Regions from separate parts of the Kitasatospora sp. NPDC003701 genome, predicted to be linked through region 3. Evidence: riboswitches for the same ligand, from Rfam matches in the RefSeq annotation. Region 3 holds a riboswitch; each other region holds the start of a gene.

Region 1 (3,202 bases), on a different contig from region 3:
AGGTCGCTGGCCTCGGAGGCGGCGTGCGCGACGGCCAGCGAGACGCCGAGGATCGCGTTGGCGCCGAGCGAGGACTTGTCCGGGGTGGCGTCCAGGTCGAGCATGGCCTGGTCGATCAGGCGCTGCTCGGTGGCGTCGTAGCCGACCAGCTCGGGGCCGATCTGCTCGATGACGGCCAGGACGGCCTTCTCCACGCCCTTGCCGAAGTAGCGGTTCTTGTCACCGTCGCGAAGCTCCAGCGCCTCGAAGGCACCGGTGGAGGCACCCGACGGGACAGCGGCACGGCCGGTGCTGCCGTCGTCGAGGCCGACCTCGACCTCGACCGTGGGGTTGCCACGCGAGTCGAGAATCTCACGGGCTACGACGACATCGATGGACGGCACGAGGCATCTCCTAGCGGAAGCAGGTTCGGCTGACGATGGGTGCTGTCGGCCGGATGGTTGCGGAGTCGTTACGACCAGAGCCTAACCGCACGGGCTCTCGGGACCACGTCGACCTCGGTCCCGTCTCAGCGTGTGGCCCGGCTACCCACCGGTAGTTCACCTGGTTGCCCCATGAAAGGGGCCCGAATGCGGACGAAGGGGGTCTGACCGACCCCCTTCGTGGAGCCACCGCGGCGGCGGGCGTCAGCCGAGGTCGAGCACCTGGCCCGGAAGGATCAGGTTCGGGTCGGTGCCGACGGTGCCGCGGTTGCCGTCGTACAGCGACTGCCAGCCGCCCTGAACACCCTGCGCCGTGGCGATGGTCGACAGCGTGTCACCGGACTGGACGGTGTAGCCGTGGCCGGCGCGCTGCTGGGCGGCGGGGGCGGCCGCGGCGACCGGGGCGCCGTGGGCGGCGGCCGGGCGACCGTCCTGGCCCGCGTACTGGCCCGCGGCCTGACCCGCGTACTGCTGATAGACGCTCTGGTGGCTGGTCCAGTACCAGGCGCCGTTGCTCTGGTACCAGAAGACCTTGGCGTCGGCGTCCCAGCCGGACTTGTGCTGCGCGTCCTGCTGGACGGGCTGCTGGGCGGCGGGCTTCGGGGCCTGCTGCTGGACCGGCTGCTGGGCGGGCTTCTGAGCGGGCTTCGGCTGCGCGGGCTTCGGCTGGGCCGGCTTCGGCGCGGCGGGCTGCTGGGCCGCGGACTCGGCGTCCGAGGAGGTGCCGACCGAAGCCGGGGCGCCGCCCTTGGTCAGGCCCGCCTTCTGCGAGCAGACCGGCCAGGCGCCCGGCCCCTGCGAGGCGAGGACCTTCTCGGCGACGGAGATCTGCTGCGCCCGGCTGGCCTGGTGGGCCTGCGGCGCGTACGAGGTGCCGCCGTACGCCTTCCAGGTGCTGGGGGTGAACTGCAGCCCGCCGTAGAAGCCGTTGCCGGTGTTGATGCTCCAGTTGCCGCCGCTCTCGCACTGGGCGACCGCGTCCCAGGTCGAGACCGGGGCGGCGGAGGCGCCGGCGGCGGTGAGCAGCGGCAGTGCGAGTCCGACGCCGGCCACACCGGCGACGGCGATGGCCTTCTCGGTCTGGGTGCGACGACGATGACGGCCGGTTCCGACGAAGAGCATGACGTTTCCCTCTCCGCACGCCTGCGAGGTGAGCTGTCGGGTTCGGACCGGGAGGTGGCCCGGCCGCGTGACGCGAAGGCTTTCTGCCCGCGCGAGCGGCTTCACCCCAAGCCGTGGGGGACGGCAACAAACCTGGTTCCCCCGCCCCTGCCCAAGGGTTCTGGTCGGTTTCCCGTGACGCGGCGGGCAGGATTCGGCGTTCCGCGCACGGGGTTCGCAGCTGCGAACTCCAGGGAGGGTAGACAGATCCTCACATCAATCACAAGCTCATATCGCAGGTATCACACATAAATTACGGCGCGTGGCCGATCGCCTACCAACGACGGCGCTATGTCCTGATTGATTGCGGTTCAGGTCCCGTAGGAGGGCGCGGCGGCGACACCCCGTCAGCCCGAAGGCGACACCCCGTCAGCGTGTCGCCGGCCCGAAAGGGCGGAGATCGAGGCGCCGTCGGGGCATCGCCGCGCGGATTGCTCAGAGCCCGGCCGGGGGTTCCGCGGACGGCTTCTCGGGGGTGAATTCCACCGGGAGATCGCGAAGTCCGCGCATGATCAGGCCGCCGCGCCAGCGGAGATTCTCCGGGCTTTCGGCGAGTTGCAGATCGGGCAGCCGGGTGAGCAGGGTGGCGAGCGCCGACCGCCCCTCCAACCGGGCCAGCGGAGCGCCGATGCAGTAGTGGATGCCGTGCCCGAACCCCAGGTGCGGGTTGTCGGTCCGGGCCAGGTCGAGGGTGTTCTCGTCGGCGAACCGCGCCGGATCCCGGTCCGCCGCCGCGAGCACCACCAACACCGGGTCGCCGACCGGGATCTCCACCCCGCCGATGGTCAGCGGGCTGGTCGCGAACCGCCAGGTGGCGAGCTCCACCGGCCCGTCGTAGCGCAGGAGTTCCTCGATCCCGGTCTCCAGCAGAGCGGTCTCGCCGCGGGCGATCGAATCCTGGAGCAGCGCCCGCTGCCCGGGGTTGCGCAGCAGCGCGTAAGTGCCGTTGCCGATCAGGTTGACGGTCGTCTCGAACCCGGCGAAGAGGAGGATGAAGGCCATCGCCGCGGCCTCGTTCTCGGTCAGGTGCTCACCGTGATCGCTGGCCCGGATCAGGCCGGAGATCAGGTCGTCGCCGAGGTCGGCCCGCTTGCGGTGGATCAGCTCCGCCAGATAGGCGCGCATCCGCTTGACGGCCCGCCCCACCCCGCCGCGCTGCCCGCTGCCGTGGCGGATCATCATGCCCGCCCAGTCCCGGAAGTCGTCCTGGTCCTCGGCCGGCACGCCGAGCAGGTCGCAGATCGCGTAGATGGGCAGCGGGAAGGCGAACTCGTGGATCAGGTCCGCCGAGCCGCGCTGCGCGAAGCCGTCGATCAGCCGGTCGGTGAGCTGCTGCACCCGGGGTTCGAACTCGGCGACCCGGCGCGGCGTGAACGCCTTGGAGACCAGCCGGCGCAGCCGGGTGTGGTCCGGCGGGTCGATGTTCAGCAGGTGGGTCATCAGGTTGGCCTGGCGCTCGCCGGGGATGCCGACCCGGCCGGCCCGGTGGGCGTGCCCGCTGTGGTGGGCCGGGTTCTTCGAGAGCCGGCTGTCGGCGAGCGCCTGCCGGGCGTCCGCGTACCTGGTCACCAGCCAGGCCTCGACCCCGCTCGGCAGGGTGGTGCGGTGCACCGGCTCGT
Region 2 (3,202 bases), on a different contig from region 3:
GGCCGCGATCCAGGCGACGTACCGGGTCTCCGCCGACCCGCAGGCCTGGGGCTTCATGGGCAATTCGACCGGCGGCTACTGCGCCCTCAAGCTCGCCATGCGCCACCCGGAGGTCTTCCCGACCGCCGTCTCGCTCTCGGGCTACTACCAGGCCGCCGACGACCCGACCACCGGGGACCTCTTCAAGGGCAGCCAGCAGCGTCGCAACGAGGCCGACCTGATGTGGCGGCTGAAGAACCTGCCGCACCCCGAGGTGTCCGTGCTGCTGGCCGGCACCCGGGAGGGCGACGGCGACTACCGGCGGGACACCGAGGCGTTCATCGCCGCCGCGCACGGGCCGATGAAGGTCTCCTACAGCATGATGAAGACCGGCGGCCACAACTTCGAGACCTGGAGCAGGCTGCTGCCGTCCTCGCTGGAGTGGCTCTCCCAGCGCCTCAGGGTGCCGGACCGCACGGTCTGACCGGGAGGAGCCGGGCGGTACGGCGGCCGGCGCCCCGGGCCACCGGCTCGGGCCATCGGCGCGGCCCGCCGGCTCGCCGGCCGGTCGCTCGGGCCGCCGCCTCAGGTCACCGCCCCGGGCCGCCGCCTCAGGCCACCGGCTCCAGCGTCCCGGTGTGCAGCTCGCCGACCCGGCCGCCCTCGCCCTCGTACGTCCAGAACGCGCGCACCGTCAGCCTGCCGAGGTCCATCACATGGCTGACGGTGATGCCGCTCTGCTCGGTCCAGCTGACGAAGTACAGCTCCGGCCCGATCTCGGCGATGTGCAGCGCCACGTCCTCCCACTGGCCGGCCGACTCGCCGAGGCCCTCCCAGCGCAGCCGCTTGCCGTCGGGCGAGTAGGCGTTGCGGAACGCCGCGCCGTTGTCGACCTGGAAGAGGTAGGTGCGGCCGGCGAAGGCGGGCAGGGGCGCGGTCATGGCGGGACTGGTCCTCGTCTCTCGTCTGTGCGGTACGGCTGGATACGGCTGGACCCCCAACCTATCCGACCGGCCCACCTTCGCGGGGGACTGGCGGGCACCCGCTACCGGCCGGCGCCCACGCCGTCGGGCCCTGCCGGCCGCCCCGCCGCCCGGCCCACCGGCCGCCCCGCCGCCCGCCCGTCCGACCCGCCCCGCCGGCGTCCCCCTCCGGCGCCCCGCCCCGGCCCGGCCGCCAACTGATCAACTCCACCGGCGACTTGATCAACTCCGCCCCGCCCCACTGTGAGCTGCGCGACAACACCCCCTGTCGGGTTGTCGCCTTCCCGGCGGCCTGCCTAGCCTGCACGAGTCCGTCTTCGCGGACCCCGCCGCCGGGACGCCGAGTCCTGTCCACCCGCCGGTCGGCAGTCGAGCACCACAGTGGACGGGAGCGGGGGACCCAGGTCAGTGCCCGGCCCGTGCGCTCCCGCGCACCGGCCGAGGCTAGGGGTGAAGCCGCTCCACAGGCGGCCGGGCGACCTCAGCCCGAACCCGACAGCTCACCTCGCAGGCGTCACAGAGGACACCGCCATGCAGAAGCCTGCCCGGCGCGCGACCCCGCGCCACGCCCGCCCCTCCCACCGAGGCCGCAAGGCCGCCTTCGCCGCCACCGGCGCGCTCGCCATCAGCGGCGCCGGACTGCTGGGCGTCCCGGCGCTCACCGGCGCCCAGGCGGCCACCGTGCCGACCGTCACCCAGGACAAGCTCGCCCCGGCCACCATGGTCGCGGGCAAGGCCACCACGGCCGCGCTGACCGTCCACTCCTCGGCCTGCTTCACCGCCAAGACCGTCGGCGTGGGCGTCCGCGACGCGGCCGGGCGCAACCTCGACTTCCCCGGCAGCGCCTCCAACGCGCAGATCTGCCCCACCGGCCTGTCGGTCACCACCGGCGCCCGCACCCTGCCCGCCGGGACGTACACCCAGTTCGGCTTCTGGCAGGACCTCGGCGGCGCCTGGCACAACCTGCCCTCGCGCCAGCTCGTGGTCTCCGGCGCCACGGCCACCCCGAGCCCGACGCCGACCGCGACCGCCACCCCCAAGCCCACCCCGACCGCCACCCCGTCGACCCCCGCGCCGTCGACCCCCGCGACCGGTGCCCCGGTCGCCGGGAAGTCGCTGACCTGGTCCGACGAGTTCGACAACCTCGCCCTCGGCTCGCGCTGGACCGCCGACAAGAGCAGCTCGTACCACTACGGCGACCACAACCCCAACGACAACAAGCTCGACTGGCTGAACAAGAACAACGTCGCCGTCTCCGGCGGCGCCGCCACCTTCACCGCCAGGCCGAGCAGCCACACGCTGGAGAACGGCAAGCAGGCCTGGGACACCGGGCTGCTCACCACGGAGTACTCCGGCGAGGGCTTCAAGGTGAAGACCGGCGACTACGTCGAGACCCGGGTCAAGCTCCCGGCCGGCACCGGCGCCTGGCCGGCGCTGTGGACGTGGAACGGCACCAGCGGCAACCACGGCGAGATCGACACGTTCGAGTACCACTCGGACAACGCCAACCTGCTGGAGCTGACCAACCACGTCAACGCGGACCACAAGTACGTCACCGACGCGAAGGCGATCGCCCACGACCAGTGGGTCACCGTCGGCACCCAGTACGGCGCCAACTCGGTCGACTGGTACATCAACGGGGTGAAGGTCTTCGCGGACGGCAAGGGCGTCGGCGCCAACTGGTCGGCGTACCTGATCCTCAACCTGTCCCTGAGCGCGGGGCAGTACCACCCGGCGCCCCAGGGCACGGCTCCGATCACCTTCGCCGCGGACTACGTCCGCGTCTACCGCTGACGGCCGGCACCGAACGACCCGGGCCGTACGGTCCAGGGGCACTCCGGCCCTGGACCGTACGGCCCGGGTCGGTACGGCTCAGCCCTCGGTGGTCTCCACCACCGGGATCTCGAACGGCTGCCTGTTGTTCGTCTCGTTCCGGTCGTCGTCGCTGCGCACCGCGACGTAGCCGCCACTCAGTTTGCCGAGGGGGACCTCGGGGGCGAGCCGGACCGGGATCAGTGCCGTGGCGCTCCGGAACTTCGCCAGCCCGGCCGGGAAGGTGCAGCGCACCCGGTGGCCGTTCTGGAACTCGTAGCAGTTCTCCGGGAAGAACGGCCCCTCGGCCGTCACCCCCTCCGGCAGGGTGACCACCACGGTGAACGAGGAGGCCGTCCGGTCCGGGCCGAGGTTGCTGACGAAGGCGTGCACCGTGGTGGTGCCGCCGGGCGCGGCGGGGTCCGGGT
Region 3 (3,202 bases):
AGGTCGCCGCCCACGCCGCGCCGAGCCCGTCGCCCAAGAAGGACGACGTGAAGGCGCAGATCGACCAGCTGCAGGAGGAGGCCGAGCAGGCCACCGAGAAGTACAACGGTGCCAAGGAGCGTGCCGACCAGCTGCGCAAGCAGTCGGACCAGCTCCAGGACCAGGTGGCTCGCGGCCAGGACCAGATGACCCAGCTTCAGGCCGGGCTGGCCGAGGTGGCCGGTGCGCAGTACCGCACCGGCGGCATCGACCCGTCCGTCCAGCTGATGCTCTCCTCCGACCCGTCCGGCTACCTGGACAAGGCCTCCAGCGTCCAGCAGGCCAGCTCCAGCCAGGCCGACGCGCTCAAGGGCCTGCAGGACCAGCAGCGCCGGCTGGACCAGCAGAAGACCGAGGCGGCCGCGATCCTGGCCTCCCTGGACAGCACCACCAAGGACCTGAACCAGTCCAAGGCCGAGGTCAACAAGAAGCTCAAGGAGGCCCAGGACCTGCTGAACTCGCTCAGTGCGGCGGACCGGGCCGCGCTGAAGGCCGCGCAGCAGCAGGCCGACCGGGCCTCGCGCGGCAGCGAGCGGGCCGACCTGGGCAGCCTGCCGCAGGCCAGCGGCATGGCCGGGGCGGCCGTCGCCAACGCGATGAGCAAGCAGGGCTCGCCGTACCAGTGGGGCGCCACCGGGCCGAGCGGCTTCGACTGCTCCGGTCTGATGGTCTGGTCGTACGCGAAGGCCGGCGTCACGCTGCCGCGCACCTCGCAGGCGCAGGCCAACTACGGCTCGCGGGTGCCCTCGCTCGCCGAGGCCCAGCCGGGCGACCTCATCATCTACCGCGCCGACCGCAGCCACGTCGGGATGTACATCGGCAACGGCATGGTGGTGCACGCGCCGCACACCGGCGACGTGGTGAAGGTGATGAAGGCCGACGCGATGCCGATCAACGCCATCCGCCGGGTCTGACGGACCGACACGCCCACGGGCCGGGACTCGGCCCCTGTGATCCGCGCCACCCCCTGACCGGGGGTGGCGTCGGTGTTCGCGGCGGCGCGATGACAAACGATCAGCTCCGCGTACGCCGGTGATCACACCCGGTCATAATCACAAATGAACTTGGATATTCTTCCGGCATTTTTCTGACAAGGATTTGAACGGATCACGGTTCTGTTACTAGGGTCGTGCCTCGAACCACCGCACAGTCGATCACCCAGCCGGGGTGACGGCGGGGGTTTACCGCCGAGTTCGCGAAGCAGCGGGGCAGGACATCTGCCCGACGGGGAGCCCAGTAGTCGGGGGCGCTGTGGAACGGAGCCGGGGAACCATGTTCCTCCGGGGTGAATCGGCGCCAGGTCGACCGGTACGACGGTCGGTGAGGCGTCGTAGGGCACGCTTCCGGCCCGAACCCGTCAGCTCACCCGGTAGGCGGACGTAGGAAGAAGGAGTCCGCCTTCGTGGCGTCCCATCGTCGTCCCAAGCCCGCCGGCCGCGCCCGGGTCTCGATCCTGACCGGTGTCGCCGCTGCCGCGGTCGCCCTCTCCGCGCAGTCCGGCGCCCACGCCGACCCGACGCCGACCAAGGACCAGGTCAAGGAGCAGGTCGACCAGCTCAACGAGCAGGCCGAGCAGGCGACCGAGAAGCTCAACGGCGCCCAGGCCAAGCAGCAGGAGCTGCAGAAGCAGGTCGGTGAGCTGCAGGACAAGGTGGCCCGCCAGCAGGCGTCGGTGACCGAGGCCCAGGGCGGCCTCGCCGAGATCGCCGGCGAGCAGTACCGCAACGGCGGCATATCGCCGACCGTCCAGCTGATGCTCTCGTCCAGCCCGGACAGCTTCCTCACCCAGGCCGGTGCCATCAACCAGGCCGGCAGCACCCAGTCGAACGCGCTGAAGGACCTCCAGGAGCAGCAGCGCAGGCTCGACCAGGACCGCAACGAGGCGCAGAGCAAGCTCGGCGAGCTCGAGGCCACCACCCAGCAGCTGAAGGCCTCCAAGGAGGAGGTCCAGGGCAAGCTGGCGAAGGCCCAGGACCTGCTCAACACGCTGACCGAGCAGGAGCGCGAGGCGCTGCGCGCGGCCGAGGAGAAGGCCGCCGCCGAGGCGAAGGCCAAGGCGGACGCCGCCAAGGCCGAGGCCAAGGCGAAGGCGGACGCCGACCGGGCCTCGCGCGACAACAGCCGCGACAACCTGGCCGCCTCGACCTCGTCGTCGGCCGCCAAGCCCGCCGCGTCCACCCCGGCCCCCGCGCCGTCCGCGCCCGCCGCCAACGGCTCGCGCGCCGCCGCCGCGATCGCCGCCGCCGAGAGCAAGCTGGGCGCGCCGTACGTCTACGGCGCCTCCGGCCCGGGCTCGTTCGACTGCTCCGGCCTCACCAGCTGGGCCTACGCCCAGGCGGACGTGTCGCTGCCGCGCACCTCGCAGGCCCAGGCCACCATCGGCACCAACGTCGGTACCAACATCGCCAACGCCCAGCCCGGTGACCTGATCATCTACCGCTCGGACCGCAGCCACGTCGCCCTCTACGTGGGCGGCGGCCAGGTCATCCACGCGCCGAAGCCCGGCGCGAACGTCCGCTACGAGACCGCCAGCATGCTGCCGATCTCGGCCATCGTGCGCGTCTGATCCGACGTCCGCCTCCGCAGGCCCGGTCTCCCCTCGTGGGAGGCCGGGCCTGCGGCTTTCGGGCAGGATCGCGCGGGTGTCCGATTGCGGGTCAAATATTCGGGTTGGGAGGGGTTTGGACTCGCTCGCCCGGACTCGCTAACGTCTGCCACCGGACTCCCGCTTGAGAGCCGCCCGCTCCGGTGCGGCGGCGGGGCCGGGTCGCAGGATCGGAGCCACTGGCGTATGGCCGTGCACCGCCGTTCCCCCCTGCCGGGCGCGCTCGCCCGCGCGCTGGTGCTGACCGCCGCGGCCACCACCGCGCTGGGGGTGGCGACGGGTGGTGCCGCCCAGGCCGCCCCGGGCGCGCCGGACGGGCCGTCGAACCGCAAGGACGTCAAGGCGCAGGTGGAGCAGCTGTACGACGAGGCCGAGCAGGCCTCGGAGAAGTACAACGCGGCCCTGGACGCCCAGCAGCGCCTCCAGCACGAGACCGGCACGCTCCAGCAGCAGGTCGCCGTCGGCCAGGAGGAGCTCAACCAGCTGCGCGGCGACCTCGCCTCGGTGGCCGGCGCCGAGTACCGGGGCGGCGGGATGGCGCAGACCGTCCAGCTGATG
Region 4 (3,202 bases), on a different contig from region 3:
CGAGACGATCTGCAGCTGCACGACCAGCAGGAAGAACACGCCGCTGAACGCGGCGTAGACGCAGAGGGTGACCAGGTTCACCGCGGTGAACAGGCGCGAGGAGAAGAGGCCGAGCGGCAGCATCGGCTCCGCGACGCGGCGCTCGACCACGACGAAGGCGGCGCCCAGCAGCAGACCGGCCGCGCCGGCCGCCCAGACCCGGGGGGAGAGCCCCTCGCCCGCGGCCGTCAGCGCGTAGGTGACCGAGCCCAGGGCCAGCGCGGCCAGCGCCGCGCCGAGGGCGTCGAAGCGGCCCGTCGCGCTCTCGTCCCGGCTCTCCGGGACGTGCCGGGAAGCCACCGCCACCACCAGGACGGCGAGCGGGACGTTCAGCAGGAAGATCCACCGCCAGCCCGGGCCGTCCACCAGCCAGCCGCCGAGGAACGGGCCGATCGCGGCCGACACCCCGCCGAGGCCGGACCAGAGGCCGACCGCCGCCGAGCGGTCGTCCGGGTGGAACACGGCCTGGAGCATCGCCAGCGAGCCCGGGGTGAGCAGCGCGCCGCCGATGCCCTGCACCGCGCGGGCCGCGACCAGCACTTCGATGGTGGGCGCCGCGGCGCAGGCCGCCGAGGCGGCGGCGAACCAGAGCACGCCGATCAGGAAGACGCGGCGCCGGCCGTAGCGGTCCCCGAGTGCGCCGCCGAGCAGGATGAGGCCGGCCAGCGTCAGCAGGTAGGCGTTGAGCGTCCATTGCAGGGCTTCGAGCGGGGCGCCGAGATCGGTGCCGATCCGGGGCAGGGCGACGTTGACCACGGTGCTGTCGAGCATCGCCATGCTGGAGCCGAGCACCGTCGCCAGTACTACCCAGCGGCCCTGCGCGGTGCCCAGGCGCAGGGTGCCGGCCTCGGAGGTGGCCACCGCCTGATCGTGCGCCCCGGGAGCCGACGTGACAAGGCTCACCGGGGGTGTGTCGGCAGATGGCTTTCCGTAGGTGATCGCATGCGGACGGACACCGAAATCGGCGGAGCGTCGTGGATCAGTGGCACGCGGTGAATCGATTGTGCACATACCGTGCAGCCGATCATTCGGAGTGTCACGGCCTTCCCGGCATTGGTTGTCGATTCAAGAGATCGACATTGCTTCACCCGGATGGATGGGCTTTAGTTCAGCGACCGCCCGGCATTGGCCCGGGTGGCCACCGGGTGGAACGCCTAGTCCTGCCGCTGCCCGGTGGTACGAACCGAACTCTGTACGGCAGGAGCGGGGGACCCAAAGGTAAGTCGCCGGACCGGAATTCGCGGTCCGGCTTGGGGTGAAGCCGCGCTATGCGGCCGGGCAACTCCAGCCCGAACCCGACAGCTCACCTCGCAGGCGTCGGAGAGGAAATTCCCCATGCCCGCACAGGCTCGTCGTATCGCCCTGCCCCGCGCCGCCCGCATCGGCATCGCCACCGCCGTGACCGGCGCCGCCTTCGCCCTTCCGCTGGTGACCACCATCAGCGCCCAGGCCCACACCGCCCCGGCCGCGAAGCCCGCGCAGACCAGCACCTGGACCGGCGCCACCAGCGTCGACGCCACCCCGGCCGCCGCCGCGCAGCCGGCCGCCGAGGCCGCCAAGCCCGCCGCCGCTCCGGCCGAGGAGAGCTACAAGGTCGTCGGCGGGGACACCCTGTCGAAGATCGCCGACGCCAAGCAGGTCGAGGGCGGCTGGCAGGCGCTGTACGACCACAACCGCTCGGTCGTCGGTGCCAACCCGAACCTCATCTTCCCGGGTCAGCAGCTCGCGCTCGGTGCCAAGGCCGCCACCGCTCCGGCCGCCGCCGAGGCCGCCAAGCCGGCAGCCCCCGCCGTCAAGCCGCAGGAGTCGGTGAAGCCGGCTGCCAAGCCCGCCGCCCCGAAGCCGGTCCAGGCCGCCAAGCCCGCGCAGGCCCCGGCCACCAAGCCGGCCGCCCCCGCCGCCAAGCCGGCCGCTCCGGCCGTCACCCCGGCTCCGGCCGCCCCGGCCGCCACCTCCGGTTACGTCGCCCCGGTCGCCAACCCGAAGCTCGGCACCGCCTACGGCGTGGCCGGCTCGATGTGGTCCTCCGGCCACCACACCGGCGCCGACTTCGTCGCCTCCACCGGCACCCCGCTGCGCGCCATCGCGGCCGGCACCGTGGTCAAGGCCGGCAACGGCGGCGCCTACGGCAACGAGGTCGAGATCAAGCTCGCCGACGGCAAGTACGCCCAGTACGCGCACCTGTCCTCGATCGGCGTGAAGATCGGTCAGACCGTCACCGCCGGCCAGCAGATCGGCCTCTCGGGTGCGACCGGCAACGTGACCGGCCCGCACCTGCACTTCGAGATCCGCACCGGCTCGGAGTACGGCTCGGACATCGACCCGATCGCCTACCTCCGGGCGCACGGCGTCTCCATCTGACCTGGGGTCGGACCACCGCTGGGTGCGGGGCGAACGACCTCCCGGGATGGTCATGTCGGGTGACCGCTCGACCGGGTGATCGCCGCACCACCAGTGGAACATGGGCGCGGGACACGCCCAGGCCGGCCCGGCTCGCGAATATCCTTCGCGAGCCGGGCCGGCCGCTTTTTGTTTTCCCTGTTCTTCCGCGGGCCGGTCCCGGTTCGAAGCAGCCCCCCCTGTGACGGGAGGCGCGGCGGCTGACCCGCCTTTGCGGCAGCGTGCGCTTTCCGGATTCCGGTGTCGGCCCGTCCGGACCGGTTCCGGATGGTTCCCGCCCCGAATGCGGACGGCCCGCCCGGGGTCGGACGGGCCGTCAAATCCGCCGGGCAATTTCCGCGGCGGGTGGCGGGTGGCGGGTGCGGTCACGGCTCCGGTCACGGCTCCGGATTCGCCCGATGACCGGTCGGGACCGATGACCGGTCAGGACCGGTGGGCGGGCAGGTCGCTGTTCGCGGCGGTCAGCAGCTGGTGCACCCGGTGGCCGAACTCGTCCGCGTCCCGGGCCGGCTCGGGGAAGACCAGACGGACGTCGCGGTGGCCGTACGGGTGGTCCAGGCGGAGCACCAGGCCGTACCGGTCGAGGGCGAGCGGGCGGATGTCGGGGCGGCCGGCGAGCAGCTCCTGGTCCAGCAGCCGGGTGAGCAGGGCGAGGGCGTCCGGGTGGTCGTCGGCGAGGTGGGTGAGCATCGCGGCCTCGAAGCGGGCGAGCGGGTCGGGCGCGGCGAGGGAGAGGTCGGCGCCGGTGAGGGCGGTGGTGCCG

What was found. Region 3 has a riboswitch for cyclic di-AMP ahead of ACWDRR_RS03260 (NlpC/P60 family protein). Riboswitches for the same ligand answer to the same signal wherever they lie in the genome.
Region 1: another riboswitch for cyclic di-AMP. It lies ahead of ACWDRR_RS35630 (transglycosylase family protein); the one in region 3 lies ahead of ACWDRR_RS03260 (NlpC/P60 family protein).
Region 2: another riboswitch for cyclic di-AMP. It lies ahead of ACWDRR_RS08250 (glycoside hydrolase family 16 protein); the one in region 3 lies ahead of ACWDRR_RS03260 (NlpC/P60 family protein).
Region 4: another riboswitch for cyclic di-AMP. It lies ahead of ACWDRR_RS24475 (M23 family metallopeptidase); the one in region 3 lies ahead of ACWDRR_RS03260 (NlpC/P60 family protein).

What each region holds. Positions count from the first base shown of each region.
Region 1 is NZ_JBSFNM010000058.1:50,310-53,511, reverse strand. It holds gene eno (phosphopyruvate hydratase) at 1-383, opposite strand, end outside; gene ACWDRR_RS35630 (transglycosylase family protein) at 627-1,544, opposite strand; cyclic di-AMP (ydaO/yuaA leader) riboswitch at 1,549-1,720, opposite strand; gene ACWDRR_RS35625 (cytochrome P450 family protein) at 2,019-3,202, opposite strand, start outside.
Region 2 is NZ_JBSFNM010000006.1:130,827-134,028, forward strand. It holds gene ACWDRR_RS08240 (alpha/beta hydrolase) at 1-463, shown strand, start outside; gene ACWDRR_RS08245 (MoaF-related domain-containing protein) at 591-920, opposite strand; cyclic di-AMP (ydaO/yuaA leader) riboswitch at 1,327-1,491, shown strand; gene ACWDRR_RS08250 (glycoside hydrolase family 16 protein) at 1,494-2,756, shown strand; gene ACWDRR_RS08255 (hypothetical protein) at 2,835-3,202, opposite strand, start outside.
Region 3 is NZ_JBSFNM010000002.1:250,846-254,047, reverse strand. It holds gene ACWDRR_RS03265 (NlpC/P60 family protein) at 1-953, shown strand, start outside; cyclic di-AMP (ydaO/yuaA leader) riboswitch at 1,277-1,431, shown strand; gene ACWDRR_RS03260 (NlpC/P60 family protein) at 1,442-2,605, shown strand; gene ACWDRR_RS03255 (NlpC/P60 family protein) at 2,831-3,202, shown strand, end outside.
Region 4 is NZ_JBSFNM010000027.1:71,165-74,366, reverse strand. It holds gene ACWDRR_RS24480 (MFS transporter) at 1-900, opposite strand, end outside; cyclic di-AMP (ydaO/yuaA leader) riboswitch at 1,211-1,371, shown strand; gene ACWDRR_RS24475 (M23 family metallopeptidase) at 1,375-2,400, shown strand; gene ACWDRR_RS24470 (DUF2470 domain-containing protein) at 2,863-3,202, opposite strand, start outside.